One region of the Thalassospira sp. TSL5-1 genome, then DNA from elsewhere that is predicted to be linked to it. Evidence: predicted binding sites of a transcription regulator. Region 1 holds the regulator's gene; the other holds the start of a gene.
What was found. The regulator HrcA, encoded in region 1, represses chaperone genes, less so after heat shock. The targets are predictions, from matches to a motif close to GTTAGCACTCNCCNNNGGNGAGTGCTAAC.
Positions count from the first base shown of each region.

Region 2: a site for HrcA is predicted at 1,464-1,492, ahead of groES (co-chaperone GroES). Genes of this name have one in related genera too.

Region 1 covers NZ_KV880638.1:233,438-236,855, forward strand. The annotation lists gene LF95_RS10600 (ArsR/SmtB family transcription factor) at 1-44, shown strand, start outside; gene cobB (Sir2 family NAD+-dependent deacetylase) at 11-772, opposite strand; gene grpE (nucleotide exchange factor GrpE) at 925-1,575, opposite strand; gene hrcA (heat-inducible transcriptional repressor HrcA) at 1,628-2,686, opposite strand; gene rph (ribonuclease PH) at 2,955-3,418, shown strand, end outside.
Region 2 covers NZ_KV880639.1:238,722-242,139, reverse strand. The annotation lists gene LF95_RS17990 (hypothetical protein) at 1-725, shown strand, start outside; gene LF95_RS17985 (DUF805 domain-containing protein) at 920-1,321, shown strand; gene groES (co-chaperone GroES) at 1,558-1,845, shown strand; gene groL (chaperonin GroEL) at 1,908-3,418, shown strand, end outside.

The DNA of each region.
Region 1 (3,418 bases):
AACAGGCCTTTTACGACCTGTTTGCCCCGCTGCCCAGTAATTGATCAACAAAAGCGGGTACGGTTTGGGTGGCCGGACCATAAATCGCATGATCAAACAGGCTGGCCCCGTCACTGGGTTCCAGATTGATCTCGATGGTTTCGGCCTGGGCGTGATGATGGGCAATTTCCACAAACCCTGCCGCCGGATAAACATTGCCCGATGTGCCGATGGAAACAAACAGCCCGCAATTTTCCAGGGCCTGATAAATCCGCCCCATTTCCAGCGGCATTTCGCCAAACCACACCACATGGGGCCGCAGCCCGCCGGTTTTGCCGCAGGCCGGGCAGGTGTCGGTTGTACCTAAATCATCCTGCCAGGGTGAAATCGCCTCGCAGTGATTGCAGCGTATTTTCAGCAATTCGCCGTGCATGTGAATCAGGTTCTTGCTGCCCGCCCGGCCATGCAGGTCATCGATATTTTGCGTTACCAGCAACACATCCCCGGGCCATTCCTGTTCCAGGCGGGCCAGAGCCAGATGGGCGGCATTGGGAATGACAGCCGCATCATGCAAAATTTTGCGCCGGTCATTGTAAAACGACTGAACCAGGTCGGGGTTGGTGATGAAGGCTTCGGGGGTGGCCACTTCGGAAATGTCATATTTCGCCCAAATGCCATCCGGGTCGCGAAAGGTGTGCAAGCCGCTTTCACGCGAAATGCCAGCCCCGGTTAAAATAACAATCGGTGCGGCTTCATCGCGCAATATATCGGTTAATGCCTTGGAAATCGTCATCTTTGCCCCGGAAAATCATCTGGCTTGGTCTGTCTGGTGGCAGTTTACAGGATTTAACCGGTACGAGAAACAATGCGAATCGCCATAAAAATGGCCCCGGGCGGATGTGCACGGAGCCATTTTGCTTATTTTCTATCGGCGATATCGGATGATCAGGCCGAGGTATCGACATTGCTGCCCGGTTCGTCTTTTGCATCCGGGGTCGTGTTGCCACCCTTGGCAACACCGACCATTGCCGGGCGCAATAGGCGACCCTTAAGGACGTAACCGGCCTGCATCACCTGGGCGACATGGCCGTCGGGATGTTCAGCACTGGGCATTTCAAACACGGCCTGGTGTTTGTTGGGGTCCAGTTTTTCGCCCAGCGGCTCAAGCTTTTCGATGCCGTTTTGCTCGAACGATTTCAAAAGCGTGCGTTCGGTCATTTCAACGCCTTCGATCAGCGTTTTCATCGCGTCATTCTGCTGCGAACCATCGCCAGCGGCCTCAAGGGCGCGGCGCAGGTTATCGCCAACATCAAGCAGATCGCGGGCGAATTTGGTAATGGCGTAATTGGCCGAATCCTCGACATCCTTTTTGGCCCGGCGACGGATATTTTCCGCTTCGGCTGCGGTGCGCAGCAGGCGGTCTTTCAGTTCGGCATTCTCGGCCTGCAGGGCGGCAATAACATCATCTGGCGTGCTTGCGCCTTCAGCCTGATCCTGTGCCACGTCTTCCTGTGCGGCTTCCTCGGCGGCAACCTGTTCGGCCGGGGAGGCGTCCTGCATTTCTTCTTCGGTGGTGTTTTTTGCGGTTTCCGTCATTGTTGGACTACCTTCATTTGTTGTGTGGCCTGACACGCAGCGCCACATAAAATTAACCAATCAGTCGCCCGACCAGCTTGGCGGTATAGTCGACCAGCGGAATTATGCGGGCATAATTGATCCGCGTCGGTCCGACAACCCCGATTGCACCGACAATGCTTCCTTCGGCGTTCTGATAGGGCGATATCACCATCGACAACCCCGATCCACCAAACAGCTTGTTTTCGGTTCCGATAAAAATCTGAACCCCTTCCGCTTCCGATGTCACGTCCAAAAGCTCGATCATCTGATCACGCGCCTCCAAAACGTTAAACAGCCGCCGGACGGTTTCAAGCTGCTCGATCGTGGCAATATTCTCCAATAGCTGCGATTGACCCTTGATGATCAGTGACGAATCTTTTACTCCGCCCGCCCAGGTTGCAATACCTGCATCAATCAGGCTGGCGGAAAGAACGTCAAGTTCCGTCTGGATACGTTCGCGTTCGCGCGCGACCAGAAGGCGTGCATCATCAAGTGTTTTTCCAGCTAGCTGCGTATTTAGATAATTCGCCGCCTCTGTCAATGCCGAGGTCGGCATATTGGTGGGCACATCAACGATGCGGTTTTCCACACTGCCATTTTGCGCCACCAGTACAGCCAGCACTTTGCCTGGCGAAAGTGGCACGAATTCGATTTGTTTCAGGCGCAGCCCGTCGGTTTTGGGTGCCACAACCAGCCCGGCACAACGCGACAGGCCGGAAAGCATGCTGGTGGCTTCGCCCAGCATTTCATCAAGCGAATATCCCGCCCGTTCGCAGTTTTTTGTCAACTGGTCGCGTTCGGCATTGGGCAGGTCGCCCACTTCCATCAGCGCGTTGACAAAAAGCCGCAATCCCTTTTCGCTGGGCAGGCGACCAGCCGAAATATGCGGGGCGACCAAAAGCCCCTGGTCTTCCAGGTCGGCCATGACATTGCGCACGGTTGCTGCCGAAAGCTTTTCCGACAGACGCCGGGCAATGGTGCGTGATCCGATGGGTTCACCGGTTTCGACATAGGCATCAACGATCTGACGGAACACCTCGCGGGACCGTTCGTTCAGATCGCCCAGCATTGTGTTGTCCAAAAGTGTCATCTTAGATCTAAAACCTTGTCATATACGGTTTTGTGCGATCCTGAGAATTTAGACAGCCCCCGGCGTGCCGTCAATTGCAGGCTCAAAATACGCTGGCGATAACAATTTGTCTTTTCGGGACTGGCGGGGTGTTTCAGTCTGATCAAACCGGCAAGAAACCGGGGAAAAGGCTGGACCTTTGTGGGGCGGAGCATTAGCTTGAGGCCATTCTCGATCTGGCCAGGCCTGATGCCAGCCGATTTATTCATTTTCTTACGAGGTTTCCTTTATGCGTCCTTCCGGTCGTTCCCTTGATCAGCTTCGCGATGTCACCATTGAAACCGGTGTCAGCAAATATGCCGAAGGCTCCTGCCTGATTAAATTTGGCGATACCCATGTTCTGTGTACTGCCACGGTCGAAGACAAGGTTCCGGGCTGGATGCGCAATTCGGGCAAGGGCTGGATCACGGCGGAATATGGCATGCTGCCGCGTGCCACCGATTCGCGCATGCAGCGTGAAGCCACGCGGGGGGGGCAGTCTGGCCGCACCCAGGAAATTCAGCGCCTGATCGGGCGCTCCATTCGTGCCGTGACCGACCTTAAGGCGATGGGCGAAATGCAGATGCGCCTGGATTGTGATGTCATTCAGGCCGATGGCGGCACGCGCACGGCCTCCATTACCGGTGCCTATGTTGCTGCCCATCTGGCCTTTCAGGGGGTACGTCGCCTGGGCCTGATCAAGGAAATTCCGCT
Region 2 (3,418 bases), on a different contig from region 1:
CCTTTGTGAATTTCGAGGTGCTCGATGCCAGGGATAAGGTGATTTGGGCCTCGGGCCGGGTCAATAAGGCCGGTGTGCTGGTGGATCAGAATCAGAAGCCGATCACCGGCGAATTGTGGTGGGATGAAACCTGCACCGCACGGATAGAACCGGAAAAGCGTATGCATCAACCCCATTATGAAGTGATCAGCCACCAGGATCAGACGCAGATTTATCAGGAACTGGTCAGCACACCGCCGCGTGACGGGTCACAATTTGCCTGCGGGCATAATGTGCGGCCACAGGGCGAATTGACAACCAGCTTCCTGTCGATCTGTGCCGAGGTAAAAGATAACCGCCTGCCGCCGCCGGGTTATCTTGGCCTGGCAGAACGAACCGCGATTTCCAAGGCATTGGGCGCAGGCGCCGACCTTGCCGAAGATGCAGGCTTTACTGCCGTTGGTGCCGATCCGGACTATTTGGGCCCCACCGAGCAGGGCGGGGATAATTTGCGCTATGAAATCAGCCTGAAAGAGATTGAGGGCACCCCGGCAAAGGTACGGGCACGACTTTATTATCAGGCAACGCCGCCCTTTTACCTGCAGGACCGTTTTTGCACGGCAAAGGGGGATGATACTGATCGCCTTGCCTATTTGGCGCAGTATTTGAACCTTGACGGGACACAGGCCGAAAACTGGGCGCTGAAGCTGGTTGATACCGGGCCGGTTCGCATTTCAATGCCATAGGAACAATGCCCGTTAACGAGCGTTGACGGACCGTGTTTAAAGACCGGCACAGATGGCATAAGGCCGCTGTGCCGGTTTCGTTTTATCGGCTGGATTAAGGAACGAAATGAGGAAGGACTAAAGAATTTTTTGACGCGTGATTGGCGTCGTCATGGTGTTATGATTTCTGCATCTTATTGTGCGGGGAGGGGCATATGAATTTCGGCGAAGCGATCAGTTCCGGGTTCAGGAATTATTTCAATTTTCGGGACCGGTCGTCGCGGTCGGCTTTTTGGTGGTGGCAGCTGTTTGCTCTGGTGTGTGCCATCGTGCTGTCGGTTGTTGATTCCGAATTTTTGGGCTGGCCAAACGGGGGCGGGCCGCTCAATTCCGTATTTAATCTGGTTGTGTTTTTCCCGACACTGGCACTGGGCGTGCGGCGCTTACATGATACCGACCGTTCAGGCTGGTGGATGCTGCTGGTTATGCTTCCACTGATTGGAATTATCGTGCTGATTGTGTGGTGGTGTAAGCCCACCCAACTGGGACCTAACCGCTTTGGGCCGATGCCGGTGGATTTTTATCGGCAACCTGCAAGGGGGGAACCCGAATTTTAATGGGTTGTCGTTGGGGTTTGCCTGTGTCATAGGGCGGGGGCACCTGCGCATGTCACCCTCCGGTAAACCGGCAGGAAATATGACTTTTTTGCGACCTGTACCTTTGAGGTGTTGACAATTTCCCCCCTTTCCCATACATGCTGTTAGCACTCGCCGGGGGTGAGTGCTAACATGGCTCGTCCCGGTTAGTATTGTAATCAAATTGAGCCTTAGCTTATCAAACGGAGTTGTCGAAAATGAAGTTCCGTCCGTTACATGATCGTGTACTGGTACGTCGCGTCGAATCTGACACCAAGACTGCCGGTGGCATCATTATTCCGGATACCGCGAAAGAAAAGCCTCAGGAAGGTGAAGTCGTCGCGGTTGGCTCAGGTGTTCGCAAGGAAGACGGTTCGCTCGTCGCCCTTGACGTTAAAGCTGGTGACAAAGTTCTGTTCGGCAAATGGTCGGGCACGGAAGTCAAGCTTGACGGCGAAGAACTGCTGATCATGAAAGAATCCGACATTATGGGTATTCTGGCCTAAGTCAGCCCAATTGGGTGATGAAGGTTTGATGTTCATCCGTCTCATAGAGAGGAAAGAATATAATGGCTGCTAAAGACGTAAAATTTTCGACTGACGCCCGCGCCAAGATGCTGCGCGGTGTTGATATCCTTGCTGACGCTGTCAAGGTAACGCTTGGCCCGAAAGGCCGTAACGTTGTTATCGACAAGTCCTTTGGCGCACCGCGCGTGACCAAGGACGGCGTTTCGGTTGCCAAGGAAATCGAACTGTCGGACAAGTTTGAAAACATGGGCGCACAGATGCTGCGCGAAGTGGCTTCCAAAACCGCCGATCTGGCCGGTGACGGCACCACCACTGCGACCGTTCTGGCCCAGGCAATCGTGCGTGAAGGCAACAAGGCTGTTGCTGCTGGCATGAACCCGATGGATCTGAAGCGCGGTATTGATCTTGCAACCAGCAAGGTTATTGAATCTGTCATCAGCCGTGCACGTAAGGTTTCGGGTAAAGACGAAATCGCACAGGTTGGTAACATTTCTGCCAACGGCGACCGTGAAGTCGGCGATATGATCGCTGAAGCCATGGAAAAAGTTGGTAACGAAGGCGTTATCACCGTTGAAGAAGCAAAAGGCCTGCACACCGAACTCGACGTTGTCGAAGGCATGCAGTTCGACCGCGGTTACCTGTCGCCGTATTTCGTAACCAATCCGGAAAAGATGGTTGCTGAACTCGACAGCCCGTACATCCTGCTGTTCGACAAAAAGGTTTCTTCGCTGCAGCCGATGCTGCCGCTGCTTGAAGCCGTTGTTCAGTCCGGCAAGCCGCTGCTGATCATTGCTGAAGATGTTGAAGGCGAAGCCCTGGCAACCTTGGTTGTCAACAAGCTGCGCGGCGGCCTGAAAATTGCTGCTGTTAAGGCTCCGGGCTTTGGTGACCGTCGTAAAGCCATGCTGGAAGACATCGCCATCCTTACCGGTGGTCAGGTTGTTTCCGAAGACCTCGGCATCAAGCTTGAAAGCGTTACGCTTGACATGCTCGGCACCGCGAAATCGGTTACGATCACCAAAGAAGAAACCACCATCGTTGACGGTTCCGGCGAAAAAGCTCAGATCGAAGCCCGCGTTGGTCAGATCCGTGCCCAGATCGAAGAAACCACCTCTGATTATGATCGTGAAAAACTGCAGGAACGTCTGGCGAAACTCGCTGGCGGTGTTGCCGTGATCAAAATCGGTGGCGCTTCGGAAATCGAAGTGAAAGAACGTAAAGACCGCGTTGACGATGCCCTGCACGCGACCCGCGCTGCTGTTGAAGAAGGCATTGTTGCTGGTGGTGGTACGGCTCTGCTGTACGCAACCCGCGCGCTTGACGGTCTTGAAGGTGCAAACCACGACCAGACCATCGGTGTCGACATTGTTCGTCGCGCTCTGCAGGCTCCGGTTCGTCAGATCGCACAGAACGCCGGTGTTGACGGTGCTGTTGTTGCAGGCAAGCTGCTGGAACAGGACGACGTTGAATACGGTTTCGACGCCCAGAAGAGCGAATACACCAACCTGGTTAAAGCCGGCATCATCGACCCGGCCAAGGTTGTTCGTACCGC